Regions from separate parts of the Arthrobacter saudimassiliensis genome, predicted to be linked through region 2. Evidence: riboswitches for the same ligand, from Rfam matches in the RefSeq annotation. Region 2 holds a riboswitch; the other holds the start of a gene.
The links. Region 2 has a riboswitch for cyclic di-AMP ahead of AC5RV6_RS16590 (NlpC/P60 family protein). Riboswitches for the same ligand answer to the same signal wherever they lie in the genome.

Region 1: another riboswitch for cyclic di-AMP. It lies ahead of AC5RV6_RS08610 (LysM peptidoglycan-binding domain-containing protein); the one in region 2 lies ahead of AC5RV6_RS16590 (NlpC/P60 family protein).

Annotation. Positions count from the first base shown of each region.
Region 1 covers NZ_JBNHFX010000002.1:294,677-303,586, forward strand. Annotated here, with positions in the region: gene AC5RV6_RS08580 (ANTAR domain-containing response regulator) at 80-685, opposite strand; tRNA gene AC5RV6_RS08585 (tRNA-Leu) at 817-901, shown strand; gene glsA (glutaminase A) at 925-1,974, shown strand; gene AC5RV6_RS08595 (SDR family NAD(P)-dependent oxidoreductase) at 2,048-2,875, shown strand; gene AC5RV6_RS08600 (NUDIX hydrolase) at 2,905-3,369, opposite strand; gene hrpB (ATP-dependent helicase HrpB) at 3,435-6,029, shown strand; gene AC5RV6_RS08610 (LysM peptidoglycan-binding domain-containing protein) at 6,207-7,097, opposite strand; cyclic di-AMP (ydaO/yuaA leader) riboswitch at 7,101-7,247, opposite strand; gene AC5RV6_RS08615 (TrkH family potassium uptake protein) at 7,627-8,910, shown strand, end outside.
Region 2 covers NZ_JBNHFX010000005.1:114,562-123,471, reverse strand. Annotated here, with positions in the region: gene AC5RV6_RS16620 (cold-shock protein) at 106-489, shown strand; gene AC5RV6_RS16615 (DUF3027 domain-containing protein) at 505-1,086, shown strand; gene AC5RV6_RS16610 (MFS transporter) at 1,131-2,405, shown strand; gene serC (phosphoserine transaminase) at 2,440-3,567, opposite strand; gene AC5RV6_RS16600 (iron-dependent transcriptional repressor DtxR) at 3,853-4,548, shown strand; cyclic di-AMP (ydaO/yuaA leader) riboswitch at 4,630-4,840, shown strand; gene AC5RV6_RS16595 (M23 family metallopeptidase) at 4,950-5,603, shown strand; cyclic di-AMP (ydaO/yuaA leader) riboswitch at 5,728-5,884, shown strand; gene AC5RV6_RS16590 (NlpC/P60 family protein) at 5,888-6,640, shown strand; gene AC5RV6_RS16585 (NlpC/P60 family protein) at 6,677-7,468, shown strand; gene AC5RV6_RS16580 (HNH endonuclease) at 7,686-8,186, shown strand; gene mobA (molybdenum cofactor guanylyltransferase) at 8,183-8,896, shown strand; gene AC5RV6_RS16570 (DUF6457 domain-containing protein) at 8,907-8,910, shown strand, end outside.

The DNA of each region.
Region 1 (8,910 bases), on a different contig from region 2:
TAGGTACGCGAAGAGCCCCGTCCCTTACGGACGGGGCTCTTCGTGCGTCCGCGCCGACGGCGGAGGAGCGGGGCGGGTGCTAGTTGACCTGGTTGATGATCGTTTCGGCGACTTCGCGCATGCTCAGGCGCCGGTCCATGGAGGTCTTCTGGATCCACCTGAACGCCTCGGGCTCGGTCAGGCCCATCTTGGTGGTCAGCAGCGACTTGGCACGCTCCACGAGCTTGCGGGTGGCGAACTGTTCCTTCAGGTCGCCGACCTCCTGCTCCAGTGCACGGATCTCCTCGTGGCGGGACAGCGCAATCTCGATGGCGGGGGTCAGGTCCGCCGGCGTGAAGGGCTTGACCACGTAGGCCATGGCCCCGGCCTCGCGGGCACGCTCCACCAGTTCCTTCTGGCTGAAGGCGGTCAGCAGGACCACCGGGGCAATGCGGGCCTTGACGATCTTTTCCGCGGCGCTGATCCCGTCCATCACCGGCATCTTCACGTCCATCAGCACCAGGTCGGGCTTGAGCTCTTCAGCCATCTGCACGGCCTTCTCACCGTTGTCGGCCTCGCCGACGACCTCGTAGCCCTCGCCGCGGAGGATTTCGACAATGTCGAGGCGGATCAGGGTTTCGTCCTCGGCGACGAGGACGCGGCGGGCCGGCGCCGCGGCGGCGGGGGTTTCGGAAGACTCGGACACAGGTGCTCCTCAGGTGCGGATTCGTCACTGGCCGGCGCTGCCGCCGGTTTCTCCCATTCAGCCTATCGCCATGTACAGTGGATCTGCGTAAGACCGGCAGCGATCCTTTTTTGATCCGCGCCACATCACGCGCCCGAATGGCGGAATTGGCAGACGCGCCGCACTCAAAATGCGGTATCGAAAGGTGTGTGGGTTCGAGTCCCACTTCGGGCACCAGGTTCCCAATCCCGGAGGTCGGCGTGGCGGATAACCCAGGACAGGCCCACGACGAGCTGGGCGAAGTGGATGACCACGAGGCCACCGAAACCATCTCCACGGGAAGCCTGCCCGACGCCGATACCATCCGCCGCCTCCTCCGCGAGGCCCACCGCAGATACGCCAAGGACGACGACGGCGCGGTGGCGGACCATATCCCGTCCCTCGCGGAGGCCGATCCCGGCCTCTTCGGCATCAGCCTGACCAGCATCGAGGGCGACGTCTACAGCGTCGGAGACACGGCCCATACCTTCACCATCCAGTCCATCTCCAAGGCCTTCGTCTTCGCGCTGGCCTGCCGGGAGCTGGGCCACGAACCGGTCCGCAGCACCGTGGGCGTGAACAACACCGGGCTGCCGTTCGACTCGGTGATGGCCCTGGAACTGAACGGCGGCCACCCCATGAACCCGATGGTCAACGCCGGGGCGCTGGCGACCTCCGCGCTTGTGCCCGGCGAGGACCTCGAGGCGAAGTGGGCCTTCATCCGGGACGGGCTCAGCAGGTTCGCCGGCCGGAGGCTGGAGCTGGACGAAGACGCCTGGGCCTCGGAACAGGCGGCCAACCAGCGCAACACCGGAATCGCGAGGCTGCTCGAGAGCCACGGGCGGATGGATTTCGACGCAGCCGACGCCACCGACCTCTTCACCCGTCAGTGCTCGCTGCTCGTTACGGCTGAGGACCTGTCCGCCATGGGAGCCACCCTCTCCGCCGGCGGCGTGAACCCGGTCACCGGCGACGAGGTGGTGGGCCCGGAAGTCGCCCGGGACACCCTGGCGGTGCTGGCCTCCACCGGAATGTACGAGGCCAGCGGGGACTGGCTGTTCGAGATCGGGCTGCCGGCCAAGAGCGGGGTGTCCGGCGGCGTCGTCACCGTGGCACCGGGAAAGGGCGGACTTGCCACGTATTCGGCCCCGCTGGACGACGCCGGCACCAGCGTCCGCGGCCAGCTTGCCGCGGGTTTCCTCTCCGCCCGGCTTGGGCTGAACCTCTTCGCCTCCAGGCCGGCGGCGCAGCGGGCGGCCCGCGGGGACTGAGCCCGACCTGCCGGCTGCCTGCCGGGCGTACCTGCATCTTGCCAAGTGCCGTCGAATGCAGTGAGGTGGGTCAATGGCCGCAAAGACGATCGTCCTGACCGGAGCCAGCGACGGGATCGGCGCCGCCGCTGCCGCTGAGCTCCGCCGACGCGGACACCGGGTGGTGCTGGTGGGCCGTTCCCCGGAGAAGACACGGCAGGTGGCCGGGCAGCTGGAGGCGCCCTGGCATCTGGCCGACTTCGCGGACCTGTCCTCGGTGCGTGCGCTGGCCATGGACCTGCTGGCCGGCTATCCGAGCATCGACGTGCTCGCCAACAACGCCGGGGCGATCTTCGGACGGGAGCGCCAGGTGAGCGCCGACGGGCATGAGATGACGTTCCAGGTGAACTATCTCGCACCGTTCCTGCTCACCCGGCTGCTGACCGACCGGCTGATTGAATCCCGCGGCACCGTCATCAACACCTCGAGCACGGCCAACCGGCTTTTCGGCAACGTGGACCTGGACGACCTCGAATCCGAGCGGAACTACGAGCCGCGCCGCGCGTACGGGAACAGCAAGCTGGAACAGATCATGTTCACCTTCGAGCTGGACCGGCGGTACCGCAGCCACGGGCTGACCTCCACCGCCTTCCACCCGGGAGTCATTGCGAGCAACTTCTCCGGGGCGGCCGGCTCGGCCATGCACGCGGCCTACCATACGCCGCTGCGCAGGCTGCTCGGCACCCCGGAAAAGGGCGCCCGGACGCTGGTATTCCTGGCCGACGGCACCCCCGGCGAGGATTACCCCACCGGCCGCTACTTCGCCCGCTGCCGGCCGGCCCGGCCGAACCGGCAGGCGCGCAGCGGCACCCTGGACCTGGCCCTGTGGAACCGCACGACGGCAATGCTTCAGCAGCACTGAGGGCGCCGCCGTCGGCCCCGGCCGCGGTGCTATCCGTCCAGCCGGCGCAGCAGGGCAGCCAGGACCGGCAGCTGGCCCTTGACCAGCAGCCGGCGGGCATCCGCCGCCCCGAACCAGCCGGCGTCGTCCATTTCCGGGTACTCGCGGAACCGGCCGGAGCCGCGGGGCCACTCCAGCTGGAAGGTGTTGCTGGAAATCGCCGCGGGGGAGAAGTCCGCCTCGGCCGTGAACACGGTCACGACCTTGCCGGAGGACTGCCGGAACGCCCCAAGTCCGGCGTAGTCCGCCTCCGGGGCGGCGTGGCCCATCTCCTCGGCGAACTCCCTCCGGGCCGCCGTGAGGGGATCCTCGCCCGGAAGGATCTCGCCCTTGGGAATCGACCAGGCATGCTCCTGCCTCCGGGCCCAGAACGGGCCGCCCATGTGTCCCAGCCAGAACTCCGGGCCGTCGGCCCGCAGCCGGTACAACAGGATTCCGGCGCTCTGCACGGCCATGGTGCCTCCTGCCCGCCGGTCCGTCCGGCCCAGGCTGATGGTACGGCCTCGGGCAGAATGGAAGGGTGTTCCCACAGCCCGACTCCGTCCCTGGCCCCTTCGACCTCTCCCGCATCGGCAGCGGACTGGTCTTCGCCCGGTCCCTGCCGGAGCTGGCGCGGGCCCTGGGAACGCCCGGTTCGGCCGCCGTGGTGCAGGCACCGCCCGGCACGGGAAAGACCACCCTGGTTCCGCCGCTGGCGGCGAACCTCGCCGCCGGCCAGGGCAGCGGCGGCAGGGTGCTGGTCACCCAGCCCCGGCGGGTGGCCGTGCGCTCCGCCGCCCGCCGGCTGGCCGCCCTCGACGGAAGCGCGGTGGGCGGCCGGGTCGGCTACAGCGTGCGCGGGGAACACCGTGCCGGCGCGGAGACGCTGGTCGAATTCCTGACTCCGGGCCTGCTGCTGCGCCGGCTGCTGGCGGATCCCGGCCTGGCCGGCGCGTCGGCCGTCGTACTCGACGAGGTCCATGAGCGGGGCCTGGACACGGACCTGCTGCTGGGCCTGCTCGGCGAAGTCCGCCAGCTGCGCCCCGACCTGACCCTGGCCGCGATGTCCGCCACCCTCGACGCGGCCCGCTTTGCCGCACTGCTCGGCGACGGGGAGCCCGGGGCGGTGCCGGTGGTGGACACTCCGGCCGCGCTGCATCCGCTTGACATCAGATGGGCGCCCGGCCGGGGCCCGCGGCTCGATGAACGCGGCGTGCGGCGGGAGTTCCTGGCGCACGTGGCTGCCACCGCCGCGGCGGGACATGCACAGCTGAACCTCGCCGAGCCGGGCGCTGACACCCTGGTGTTCCTTCCGGGAGCGCGGGAGGTGGCCGACGCCGCCGCCCGGCTGCGCAGCGCGGCCGCCGGCGCCGTCGAGGTCCTGGAACTGCACGGCCAGGTCGCCGCCGCCCTCCAGGACCGCGCGGTCGGCGGCCGCGGGGAGGGCGATCCCTCCCGCATCATCGTCTCGACGGCGCTGGCCGAGTCCTCGCTGACGGTGCCGGGGGTGCGGCTGGTCATCGACTCCGGACTGTCCCGGGAGGTGCGCCGGGACGCGGCGCGGGGGATGAGCGGGCTGGTCACGGTATCCGCGTCCCGGGCCTCCGCGGACCAGCGGGCCGGCCGTGCCGCCCGGCAGGGGCCGGGGACCGTGATCCGCTGCTACGACCAGGCGGCCTACGCGGCAGCCCCGGCCCATCCGACGCCGGAGATCGCCGCCGCCGACCTGGCCGGCGCGGCCCTGCTGCTGGCCTGCTGGGGCACGCCGGAGGGCCGCGGCCTGGCGCTGCCGGACGCCCCGCCCGCCGCCGCGATGGCCGACGCCGTGGCCGTGCTGCGGGAACTGGGCGCCGTCGACGGCTCCGGCATGGCAACCCCGCTGGGCCGCCGGCTGGCGGAGGTGCCCGCCGACCCGCGGCTCGCCCGCGCCCTGCTCGACGGCGCCGCACTGGTGGGCCCCACGGCTGCGGCCGAAGTGGTCGCGATGGTGTCCTCGGACCTCCGCCCGGAAGGCGCGGACCTGGCCGGACTGCTGGCCGCCCTCCGCCGCGGCAGCGCGCCGGGAGCAGCGAAATGGCGCGGGGACGTGCGCCGACTGTCCGGCCTCGTCGGCTCCATCCGGGGACAGCGGGCGGCAGCGGGCAACGCTGCGGGGCAGGTGGTGGCCCTCGCCTTCCCGGACCGGGTCGCCCGCCGGGTGCCGGGCGACGGGCCGGAACAGTACCTGCTGGCCTCGGGCACCCGTGCGGGCCTGCCGGCCGGCAGCCGGCTCGCCGGACATCCGTGGCTGGCCGTGGCCGAGGTCAGCCGCGCGGCCGGCAGATCGGCGGCCGGTACCGGCGCGCTGATCCGGGCCGCGGCTCCGCTCGAACCGGCCGACGCCGAGGCAGCAGGCCGGACCCTGGTGACCGAGCACGTTCACGCGGGCTTTACCGACGGACGGGTCACCGCCCGGAGGATACGGAGGCTGGGCGCCATCACCCTCTCCGATACGCCGGTGCGCGCCTCGCGGGAGGAGGGCCGGGCGGCCGTCGCCCAGGCGCTGCGCGAGGCCGGCCTGGGCATCATCGGCTTCTCGGAGGCATCCGAGGGCCTGCGCCGCCGGATGGCCCTGCTCCACCGCGAACTCGGGGCGCCGTGGCCCGACGTCTCCGACGCCGCCCTGCTGGAGAACCTGGAGGACTGGCTGCTCCCGGAGCTGGAGGCCCTGGCGCAGGGCAGGACGGCGGCGGCCACGGACCTGGCTGAACCACTGCGCCGCCTGCTGCCGTGGCCCCAGGCGGCGGACTTCGACGAGCTCGCACCGGAACGGCTGCAGGTTCCCAGCGGCTCCCGGGTACGGATCGCCTACCCGGAGCCCGGGGACCCGCAGGCACGGCCGGTCGTCGCGGTGAAGCTCCAGGAATGCTTCGGCTGGGCCCGGACCCCGCGGCTGGTGCGTGGCCGGGTCCCGGTGCTGTTCCACCTGCTCTCACCGGCACGGCGGCCGCTGGCGGTGACCGATGACCTGGAGTCCTTCTGGAACGGCCCGTACCGGCAGGTCAGGGCGGAGATGCGTGGACGGTACCCCCGGCATCCCTGGCCGGAGGATCCGTGGTCGGTGCCGGCTACGGCCCGCACCAAGCCGCGGGCCTGATACGAGCCGATCACGGCAGAGGAGCCGGCCGGGTGAAGGCGGGCTCCCACGGAGGTTGAACCGGAACGCCGGTCACACCGCCACGGCGGTTAAACGAAAACGGACATCCGGCCCCGAGGGGGACCGCATGTCCGTTTCCTGCTCCTGCTGTTCCGGCGCCGGGCGTCGGAGCAGCAGCTACGCTACGCGGTAGTAGGCCGCGCCGGAGCCGACGTTGGCGGAGTTGATGACGGTCTGGTTGCCGTTCCAGCCGCTGTGGATGGCCTGGCCGTCGCCGATGTAGATGGCGATGTGGGCGAAGCCCATGCCGCCGTCGGCGTAGTAGATCAGGTCACCCGGCTGCGGGTCGGAGACGGGGGTGCCGTAGGCAGCCAGCTGGGCCGGGGCCAGGTCGCCCACGGAGTGCCCGGCGGCGCGCAGCGCCACCTCGACCAGGACGGTGCAGTCCTGGACGGCACCCATCTGGGCGTAGGCCGAGTTGAGGATGACCTGGTTGGTGGCCGAGGCCGCGGTGGCCGCGGGGGCCGGGGTCACGTCGACGGACTGGGTGCTGAAGGTGCCCAGGTCAGCCGGAGCGGCTGCAGGTGCAGGAGCGGCGTAGGTCTCGGTGTAGGAGGCGGCGGCGTACTCGACCGCTGCCGGTGCGGCGGTGGCCTCGCCGGCGTAGGTGATGACGTCGCCCGGGTAGATGATGGACTCCATGCCCAGCCCGTTCAGGCTGAAGATGCTGTCCAGGCTCACGCCGTAGGTGGCGGCGATCTGGCCGAGGGTGTCTCCGGCGACCACGGTGTGGGTGCCGGCCGGCGCTGCGTCCGCGGCGACGGTCTCCACAGCCGGGGCAGGTGCGGCGGCTACGGGAGCGGCGGGTGCCGCAGCCGGAGCCGGGGTGTAGGAATCGTTGGCGATGACGCCGGCCTGGGCCGGGGCGGCCATGCCGAGCATCAGGCCGGACCCTGCGGCAACTGCGGCAGCGGTTCCTCCGATGGTGCGTCCGCGGCCGAGGGCGGCCTTGGAGATGGTCAGCCAGGCGGAAGTCTCTGCGCGGTGGCGTGCACGGGTGTTGGACATGTTGTTACCTCTCCCTGTACCTGCGAGGTGAGCTGTCGGATGCGGATGGGAGTCACCCGGCTGCCGGAAGGCCGGCAGGCTTAACCCCTAGGATTCGTGGAACCCGGAACTGGTTCCCCCGCCCCTGCCATGGTTTTGATCTTTGGACCTCGGAACCGGTGGCAAGGTTCGGTATCCGGCCGAGGGTGCCGCGCTGGGGGAGCGGCACTCGAAGAACACTACACATCTATCACGGTTTGATAACCATTGGATATCGAGTTTGTTATTAAGCTCTCAGAACTTGACGCAACGACTCGTAGCCGATAGCCAAAACGTCGTCGCAGGTCAGGGCGGGAGTGCGGGTCACGGGCCGGCGAAACGCCCGGATTCGCTCCGGCGGCAAAGATTACGGCCTGCCCTTGACCGCATCCTGCGGGAGTGATCCGCTCGACGTGCCGCAGGACCGTCCCGGGACGGATTGAGCCTTCCTCCGCGGGGAAGCGCACGCCTCACGCTGACTGCAGAGGGCGGGCCGCGGTAGCGTCAAAACGTGGCCAGACCCCCGGGCGTGCTCCACGGACATCCCCGCCGCCGTTCTCCTCCCGCCCGGACCGTGCTGGGAGGATTCGCAGCCGCGGCCGCTGCGGGAACAGGGCTGCTGCTCCTTCCCGGCGCCGCCGAAGGGCCGGGCGGGGCGTCGTTCATCGAGGCGCTGTTCACCGCGGTTTCCGCGCTCTGCGTCACCGGCCTGATCGTCGTCGACACCCCGGGGCACTGGAGCAGTTTCGGCGAGTCCGTGATCCTCGTGCTGATCCAGATCGGCGGACTGGGCGTGATGACCACCGGCGCCGTCATCGGCCTGGCGGTCGCGCGTCGGCTGAGCCTGCGCACCAGGCTCACCGCGGCGGCCGAAGCCGGTGGAGGGCGGCCGGTGAACGCGCCCGCGGTGATCCTCGGCGTCGTCCGCATCACTCTGCTGACCGAGGCCGCCGTCGCGGTGATCCTTACGCTGCAGTTCGCCCTTACCTACCGCATGCCCTTTGGGCAGGCGTTGTGGTACGGGGTTTTCCACGCTGTCTCGGCCTTCAACAATGCAGGCTTTTCCCTGTTCAGCGACAACCTTGCGGGCTTCGCGGCGGATCCGGTGGTCTGCCTGTCCATCAGCGCCGCGGTCATCCTTGGCGGACTGGGCTTCCCGGTGCTGATGCAGCTGCGCCGCCATCTGTTCACGCCGCTGGCCTGGTCGCTGAACACCCGCCTCGTTCTGCTGGGAACGGGCCTGCTGCTGGCTGCCGGCACCCTGCTGGTGCTGCTGGTCGAAAGCGGCAACCCGCGGACCCTGGAACCCCTGAGCTGGCCGGACCGCCTGCTGGCCGCCTTCTTCCAGTCAGTGCAGGCCCGAACGGCCGGGTTCTCCAGCATCGACATCGCGGAGATGGACCCGCTGTCCTGGCTCGGCATGGATATCCTCATGTTCATCGGCGGCGGCCCGGCCGGCACGGCCGGAGGCATCAAGGTCACCACCTTTATGGTGCTGGTCTACGTGGTGGCCGCCGAACTGCGCGGCGGCGCGTCCGTGACCATGCTCGGCAAGCGGCTCGGCAGCCACGTGCCGCGCGAGGCGATCACCCTGCTGCTGGCGGCGGCCGCCCTGGTCCTGGCCGCCACCGCCTTCCTGATGGCTGTGACCGACTTCGGGCTCGACGTCCTGCTGCTCGAAACCACCTCCGCCTTCGGAACGGTCGGCCTCAGCGCAGGCATCTCCGCCGCCATCGGGCCGGTCGGGCAGTCCGTGCTGGTCGTCCTGATGTTCATCGGCAGGCTCGGCCCGCTC
Region 2 (8,910 bases):
CGCTGACACCGGCCGCCGTTTCGGCGCCGGGGCGCGCTGCGGGCTGAAACGACGACGGCGGGCCGCGCCCGCCGCTTTCCAACTGCTGAGAACGAGGTAATCGAAGTGCCCATCGGTAAGGTCAAATGGTTTGACGCTGGTAAGGGTTTTGGATTCCTGGCTACGGATGAGGGCCAGGAGGTCTTTCTTCATGCCTCCGCCCTGCCCGCGGGCGTTACCGAGGTGAAGCCGGGGACCCGCATGGAGTTCGGCGTCGCCGAAGGCAAGCGCGGGCCGCAGGCGCTGTCCGCCCGCATCCTCGAGGCGCCGCCGTCGGTGGCCAAGGCAACGCGGAAGAACGCCGAGGACATGGCGGTGATCACCGAGGACCTGATCAAGCTGCTCGACGGCATCTCCAACGGGCTGCGCCGCGGCCGGTACCCGGACCGCAGGCATGCCGCCAAGGTGGCCGCCGTGCTGCGCGCCGTCGCGGACGACCTCGACGTATAGGGCGGGCGCGGTTCGATGACGACTTCCACTGCTCCGAACGGCGGGGAACCGCGCGCCGCCGATCCGGCGGACCAGCCCGCTGCCCCCGCCCCCCGAAAGCGCGCGCCGCGCAGGCCCACCAAGCCCGACGCCGTCCTGGCCGCCGCTGTCGAAACGGCGCGGCAGGGGCTGCTGGAGATCACCGGCGAAGAGGAAATCGGTGCGCACGTGGGCGTGACGATCGAGGCGGACCGGCTGCTGACCCACCGGTTCGAAGCCAACCGCCGCGGATACGCGGGCTGGGAGTGGTACGCCACCCTGGCGCGCGTGCCCCGCGGCAAGGTCGCCACCGTATGCGAGGTGGGCCTGCTGCCCTCCGCGAAGGCGCTGCTGGCGCCGGAGTGGGTGCCCTGGTCCGAACGGGTGCGCCCGGAGGAAATCGCAGCGGACAAGGAACAGGCCGAGGCCGCGGCCTCCGGCGATGCTGACGCCGCCGCCGCCGCCGACGGCGCCGACGTCGACACCGACGCCGCTGCGGCTGAAAGCGGCACCGAAACCCGCCACGCGCAGGCCCCCGCGGGCCCCGATGCACAGGGCGGGGAACAGGAGGACGAGTAACCCGTGACGGCACTGGATGCGGCATTGACGGAGGCGGAGCGATGATGTTCCGGTCCCTGAAGATCTTCAACTACCGCATCTGGTTCCTCGGGGCACTGGTCTCCAATATCGGCACCTGGATGCAGCGCACCGCCCAGGACTGGCTGGTGTACGACATCCTCACGGACCAGAACGCCGCGGCCATGGGCATCGTCATGGCGCTGCAGCTGGGACCGCAGCTGGTGCTCGCCCCCTGGGCCGGCCTGCTGGCTGACAGCTATGACCGCCGGCGGGTGCTGCTGGCCACGCAGCTGTCGATGGCGCTGCTCGGTGTCGGGCTCGGCGCCCTGGTCGTCACCGGCGCCGCGGAGCTCTGGCACGTCTACGCGTTCGCCCTGGCCCTGGGCGTCGTTTCGGCGGTGGACGCCCCGGCCCGGCAAAGCTTCGTCTCCGAAGTGGTCTCCGAACGGGACCTGCCGAACGCCGTCGCCCTGAACAGCGCCTCCTTCAACGGCGCCCGCATGATCGGACCGGCGGTCGCCGGGCTGCTCACCGTGGCGGTCGGCCCGGGCTGGGTGTTCATGATCAACGCCCTGACCTTCGGCGCGATGGTCCTCGCACTGGTGAACATGCGCTCCTCGGAGCTGCGCGTGCTGCCCAAGGCCCCGCCCGGCAAGGGCAGGATCCGGGCCGGCCTGCGCTACGTCCGCTACCGTCCGGACCTGATCATGGTGATGCTGGCGATCTTCATCGTGGGAACCTTCGGGCTGAACTTCGCCGTATATATAGCGTCCATGGCCCGAACGGAGTTCGGGCAGGACGCCGGGATCTTCGGGCTGCTGAACTCCATCATGGCCATCGGCTCCGTCACCGGAGCGCTGCTCTCCGCCCGGCGGGACCGGCCGCGGCTGCGCTTCGTCTTCGGAGCAGCGGGCCTGTTCGGCGCAGCATGCGCGCTGGCCGGCCTGGCCCCCAGCCTGGAGCTGTTCGCGCTGGCCCTGGTGCCGGTGGGGCTGTTCGCGCTGACGCTCATGACCAGCGCCAACGCCTACGTCCAGACCACCACCACGCCGGTCATGCGCGGGCGGGTCATGGCCCTGTACTTCGCCATCTTCATGGGCGGCACGCCGATCGGTGCACCGATCGTGGGGCTGGTCTCGGACAGCTTCGGACCCCGCTGGGGCCTCGGGGTGGCCGCCCTGTCCGGGCTGGCGGCCGCGCTGATCGGCGCGGCCTGGGCCTGGCGGGCCGAACGGCTCCGGCTGGCCTACGACCGCTCGTCCCGGCGCCGGCTGCGCCTGGTCCGGGCCCCGGAAAAGCAGCAGGGCCCGGACGCCTGACGGCATCCGGGCCCCGGTCGGGCCGGCTGCGGCCCTACAGGTTTTCGATCACGAAGTCGATGCTGCGCAGCAGCGCACTCACATCCTCCGGGTCGATGGCGACGAAGGTGGCGATGCGCAGCTGGTTGCGGCCCAGCTTGCGGTACGGCTCCACATCGACGATCCCGTTGGCCCGCAGGGTCTTCGCGACGGCCGCAGCATCGATCGACTCATCAAAGTCGATCGTCGCAATGACGTTCGAGCGGTCCTCGGGTCGGCTCACGAACGGGGTGGCGACGCCGGAGGCCTCCGCCCAGCGGTAGATCCGTCCGGCCGAATCGGCGGTCCGCGCGGCCGCGAAGTCCAGGCCGCCGCTGTTGTTGAGCCACTGCACCTGGGCGTCCAGGGTCACCAGCGTGGACAGCGAGGGGGTGTTGTAGGTCTGGTTCAGGCGCGAGTTGTCGATCGCCGTCTGCAGGTTCAGGAAATCCGGGATCCAGCGGTCGGAGGCATTGATCCGCGCCGCGCGTTCCAGCGCCGCCGGAGAGAACAGCCCCAGCCACAGTCCGCCGTCGGAGGCAAAGTTCTTCTGCGGCGCAAAGTAGTAGACATCGGACTCGGACACGTCCACGTCCAGGCCGCCCGCCGCGGACGTGGCGTCGATGAGGACGAGTGCGCCGTCGTCCGCTCCGCCGACCCGCTTCACCGGAGCGGACACGCCGGTGGAGGTCTCGTTCTGCGGCCAGGCGTAGACGTCCACCCCGGCCTCGGCCTGCGGCTCGGGCCGGGTGCCCGGCTCTGCCTTCAGGATCGAGGACGCAGCGAGGAACGGCGCCTTGTTGGTGGCGGCGGCGAACTTCGAGCCGAACTCGCCGAAGGACAGGTGCTGCGCCTTCTCCTGCACCAGGCCGAAGGAGGCAACGTCCCAGAAGGCGGTGGAACCGCCGACGCCGAGGACCACTTCATAGCCCTCGGGGGCGCGGAAGAAGGCGGACAGGCCTTCACGGATGCTGCCTACCAGGCCGCGCACCGGCGCCTGCCGGTGTGAGGTGCCCAGCAGCCGTGCGCCGGCGTCCGACAGGGCCTGTACCTGCTCGGGCCGGACCTTGGAGGGGCCGGCGCCGAACCGCCCGTCCCGGGGCAGGAGTTCGGCGGGAATGGTCAGTGCGGGGTTTTCGCCCATGGTCTCTACGCTCCAGCGGATTCGTCAGTGCATTTCGCCCTTTCATTCTGCCCCACGCGGCGGGCCCGGCCCATTTGTGAATCGGGTCGCAGCGGCGTCGGGAAGGACCGCCTCCGCCCGCGGCTTTTCCCGGGCAGGCGCGGGAAAAGCCGGGGGCGAACCGGCAGCCGGGTGATTGCCCGGGCTTTGTCGCGATGGGCTAACCTTGGGGCATACCAGGGACCTGTGGCGGCCGATGCTGCCCGCATCCCACTTCTTCCGCACGATTTCAAGGAGCGGCCGGCCATGACGGATCTCATCGACACGACAGAGATGTACCTGCGGACCATCCTGGAGCTGGAAGAGGAGAACATCGTCGCCCTGCGCGCCCGGATCGCCGAACGCCTGCGCCACTCCGGGCCCACCGTGTCGCAGACCATTGCCCGGATGGAGCGTGACGGGCTGGTGGTGGTCTCGGGCACCCGGCAGCTGGAACTCACCGAACTGGGCAGGGCCCGCGCCGTTGGCGTGATGCGCAAGCACCGGCTGGCCGAACGCCTGCTCTCGGACGTCATCGGGCTGGACTGGGCCTACGTCCACGACGAAGCCTGCCGGTGGGAGCACGTGATGAGCGAGCGCGTCGAACGCCGGCTTTACGACCTGCTGGGCCACCCGACGGCATCCCCCTACGGCAACCCCATCCCCGGACTGGAGGAGCTTGGCGGCATGCCCGCGCCCGGTGCGGCGGCCGATACCGTCTCGCTCGCCACGGCCGTGGCCGGCGCGGGGGAGGGCCAGAAGTACCAGCTCGTGCGGCTTGCCGAGCCCATCCAGGTCGATCCCGAGCTGCTGGGCCAGCTGGATGAGGCCGGCCTGCATCCCGGCGCCGAACTGACCGCCGAAACCGTCGGCGGGTACATCTCCGTCCGCGTCCCCGGCATCGAGGGTGCGCTGGAGCTGCCGCCGGAAGTGGCCTCCCACGTCTTCGTCGCGCAGCGCTGATTCCGCAGCGCCGATAACGGAATGGTAAATTTCGGCGCTGTTCCCCTATAGTGTTTGACGACGCTGAACCACCATCGTTATCCGGCCCAAATGCCTAACCCTGCCGTTGGGCCGGAGCACCATACCGTTCGCTAGGCGGGGGCGGAGGACCCAATTCTTTGGCAGCAGCCGCTGCCTCGGGGTGAAGCCTCCACAGCAAGCAGCATGGCAACAGCCGTGCTGCCGGCCGGAGGCCGAGTGCTTCTCCACTCGAATCCGACAGCTAACTTCGCAGGCTTGAGAGAGGGAACCACTTGTCGAAGCATGCTGCTTCGGGCAGGCGCCGCGCGTCTGCCCCGGCAACACCTGCGCGTCCGCGCTCCCAGAGCGGACGCCGGCGGGCCGAAACCAAGCATCACTCCGTGGGGGACACCGCCCAGAAGGTTGCCATTACGGCAGCAACCTCCGGGCTCATCCTGAGCGTCGCCATTCCTACCACAGCGGCGGCCGAGCCGGAACCGCAGGTCCAGGCCGCCGCGGTCCAGGAGACCGTCACGGCAGATCCCGCCGCGCAGGTCAACTTCGAGCGTGCAGGGCTGAGCAGCCGGTACGACCCCGAGGCCCGCCTGCAGGAGGTCACGGTGGCGGCTGCGGCCTCCTCCGTTACGCCCGCCGCCGCCAAGGGCACCCTGGCCAAGCCCCTCGCCTCGGAAATGGTGTCCACTTCCGGGTTCGGCTACCGCGTGTCCCCGATTACGGGCATGAGCGGAGAGCTCCACCGGGGCCAGGACTTTGCAGCGGCCTGCGGCACGGACGTCACCGCGGCGGCTGCCGGAACCGTCACCTTCGCCGGCTGGCACCCGTACGGCGGCGGCCAGCGCGTCGTCATCGACCACGGCAACGGCGTCGAGACCACCTACAACCACCTTTCCGCGATCCACGTGGCCGTAGGGGACACCATGGACCGCGGAGCGCTCCTCGGGGCCAGCGGATCCACCGGTGCCTCCACGGGCTGCCACCTGCATTTTGAGGTAATGGTAAACGGCGATGTCGTCGACCCCCTGGGCTGGTTGTAACCGCAGACATACCGTTCTGTGACCGGAACGTGACATTCCTGAAAGCTTCCTGTAGGGTCGTCACCGTGCCCGGCCCCCAACGGCCAGGCACCCTCGAGCAGATCGCCTAGCTCTGCCACTGTTCGAGGTCCGTTCGCACAATCGCATGGCAGGGGCGGGGGAACCAATTTTCGGGCACCGTTTGGTGCCCTTGGGGTTAAGTTGAGCGGCTTCGCGCCGCCCAGCCGGGTGACTCCCATCCGAACCCGACAGCTCACCTCGCAGGCGTAGGGAGAGGCACAGCTTTGTCATCACGCACCCATGGCCGCCGCCGCGCGGCCAGCACTTCCACGAGCCCGCTTGCATCCGTAGGCCGCCAGGCCGCCGTCGTAGCCGCCGCGTCCGGCCTCGTGCTGGCCGCCGGCATCCCGGCGCAGGCCGCTCCGAGCACCGAGCGCCAGGCGCTTGAGGCCCTGCCCCTGAACATCGTCACCGGCGGCGGCGCCCTGTCCGTTCCGGCCGACGCCCCGTTCCAGCTGGCCGGCCTTGAGCAGGTGGTTTCCGAATCCGGCGCCGCCGAGCGCGCCGCCGCCGAGCAGGCAGCAGCAGCCGAACTGGCCGCAGCCGAGCAGGCCGCCGCCGCCGAGCGCACCGCCGTCCAGCAGGCCGCAGCGCCGGCCCCGGCTGCTCCCGTCCAGGCCGCCCCGGCCCCGGCCGCAGACGTCGCCGTCCAGAGCGCTCCGGCCGCCAGCGCCGTCGCCGACATCCTGGTCGGTTCCGCGTACTCCCAGATCGGCGTCGCCCAGGACTGCACCGCCATGGTGGAGAAGGCCCTGCGCGCCGCCGGCAAGTCCGTGGGCGACCTCGCACCGGCCCAGTTCTACGCCTACGGCACCGTCGTCGGTTCGCCGATGCCCGGCGACCTCGTCATCACTCCCGGTCACGTTGCCATCTACGTCGGCAACGGCCAGGTCATCAGCGGCGGCTTCAACGGCTTCAACACCGCCCTGCACAACCTTTCCGACCTGCCGGGCGCCAGCTTCGTCCGCGTCAGCTAGACACCAGTTGTCGTAACCACCCGAGGAAGAATCAGCATGACTACGACACCTGAGCGCGCCCGCCACCGGGCCGCAGTCGAGCGCAACACCCTTTCCGCCCTGGCGGATGCAGTGTCCTCCAACGCCGGCACCGTCGGCCGCCAGGCCGCAGTCATCGCCGCGGCCTCCGGCCTGGTCCTGGCCTCCGGTGCAGCAGCCACGGCCTCCGGGGCTCCGGTCGAGGCGCAGCGCGAGGTCCACACCAGCAAGCTGGACATCGCCAACGCACCCCTGCTGGTGGCCGATGACGTGCCCGTCTCGTTCGAGCGTGCCGCGGTAGCCGGTGTGGTCGAAGCCGCTCCGGCGGTCGCGCCCGTCGCCGTCGAGGAGCAGGCAGCGGCCCCGGCTGCGGCTGCCCCGGCCGCCTCCGCTCCGGCAGCGGCCAACGTCTCCCTGCAGTCCCAGCAGGTCGCCCCGGCGCCTGCTCCGGCACCGGCACCTGCACCGGCCCCGGCCGGCGGCACCGCCGCCGTCATCGCCAGCGCCGCGCTCGCGCAGCTCGGCGTCATGCAGGACTGCACCGCGCTGGCCACCAACGCACTGGCTGCCGCGGGCATCAACTATCACGGCTGGCCGGCCGGTTACCTCTCCCTCGGCCGCACCGTGAGCGCGGCGGAGGCTGTCCCCGGCGACCTGATCTACTACGCCGACGGCGGCATGGGCCTGGCCCACATCGCGGTCTACATCGGCGGCGGCAAGGCCGTGCACGGCGGCTTCAACGGCAACACCACGGTGATTGCCGATGCGGAGCTTGGCTCCGGCGGCGTGTACATCCGCGTCGGCGGCTAGACCCCGCCACACAGAACCAAACACCAAAGGGACCCGCCCGCGGGTCCCTTTTGTGTTGTCTGCGCGTTCACCAGCCCCGCGGCGGCGGGCCGCCGCGGGCGGATAAATGGTCAAGACCGGAGGCGGGGCTTACCCTTGCATTGTCGATCCGTTGTACCGTTCCGCGTGGCGGCTGCTGGAGAACCGCCGCGAAGAATGCAGGCGAAGAGGACTGTGCATGCGCACTCTCGTTCTGAATGCAGGGTACGAGCCGTTGGCCGTGGTCACCTTCCGGCGCGCCCTGGTGCTGGTGCTGGCCGGCAAGGCCAGCGTGGTGGCCGAAAGCGGGGAACCGGTGGTGGGCCCCAACGAGGTGTTCGCCCGCCCCTCGGTGATCCTCCTGAACCGGTATGTGAGGGTGCCGTACCGGGAGGGCACGGTCGCCACCCGGCGCGGCGTGCTGCGCCGCGACGACCACCGGTGCGCCTACTGCGGCAAGGCGGCCGCGACCGTGGACCACGTCGTGCCCAAGTCCAGGGGCGGCGGAGACAGTTGGGAGAACCTCGTGGCATGCTGCCTGCGCTGCAACAACGCCAAGGGGGACAAGACGCTCAAACAGCTCGGCTGGGAGCTGCGGTTTCGCCCGCAGCCGCCGCGCGGTGCCCGCTGGCAGATCCGGGAACTGGAACGTCCCGCGCCGCAGTGGCACGCCTTCCTGGGCAGTGACACCGCCGCATGACCGGTACCACCCCGCCCGCGGACGGAACCCGGCAGTCACCGGCGGCCGTGCCCGTCTTGCCCGCCTATGATGCGCTCATTCTGAGCGGAGGCCGATCCTCGCGCCTCGGCGGAGAACCCAAGGCGCTGCTGAGGGCCGGCGGCCGGACGCTGCTGGCGCGGACGGTGGAGGCCGCGGCCGGGGCCGGGCAGGTGGCGGTGGTGGGCCCGGCCGAATACCTTCCGGCAGCCGGCCTTGCCCACGGGCAGTGCCTGTCGGTGCGGGAGGACCCGCCCTACAGCGGACCCGCCGCAGCCATCGGCGCCGGGCTCGATGCACTCGATCGCGCCGGTGCCCGCGCGCCGTGGCTGCTGGTGCTGGCCTGCGACATGCCCGGGATCGCCGCCGCCGTCGACGCCCTCCTGGAGGCGGCGGGCAGCCCCGACGACGTGCCGCCCGGGACGTCGCTGCTGGCCTGCGCGGAAGGCCGCGCCCAGCCGCTGGCGGGCCTGCACGACACCGCCGCGCTGCGCGCCGCCGTCCGCGGGCAGCGCGGGGCCGGAGGATTGGAGAACCTGTCCGTGTTCAAACTCCTTGCTAGGGTGCAGAGGAGGGAAGTACCCGTCCCGGCAGGCAGCACCTCCGATGTCGACACATGGGAGGACGCCCGGCGGGCCGGTGCCGTCGCCGGCCCCGGACCGTCGACCGCCGGGGCACCGGAACTGCACTAAAGGAGCACATATGG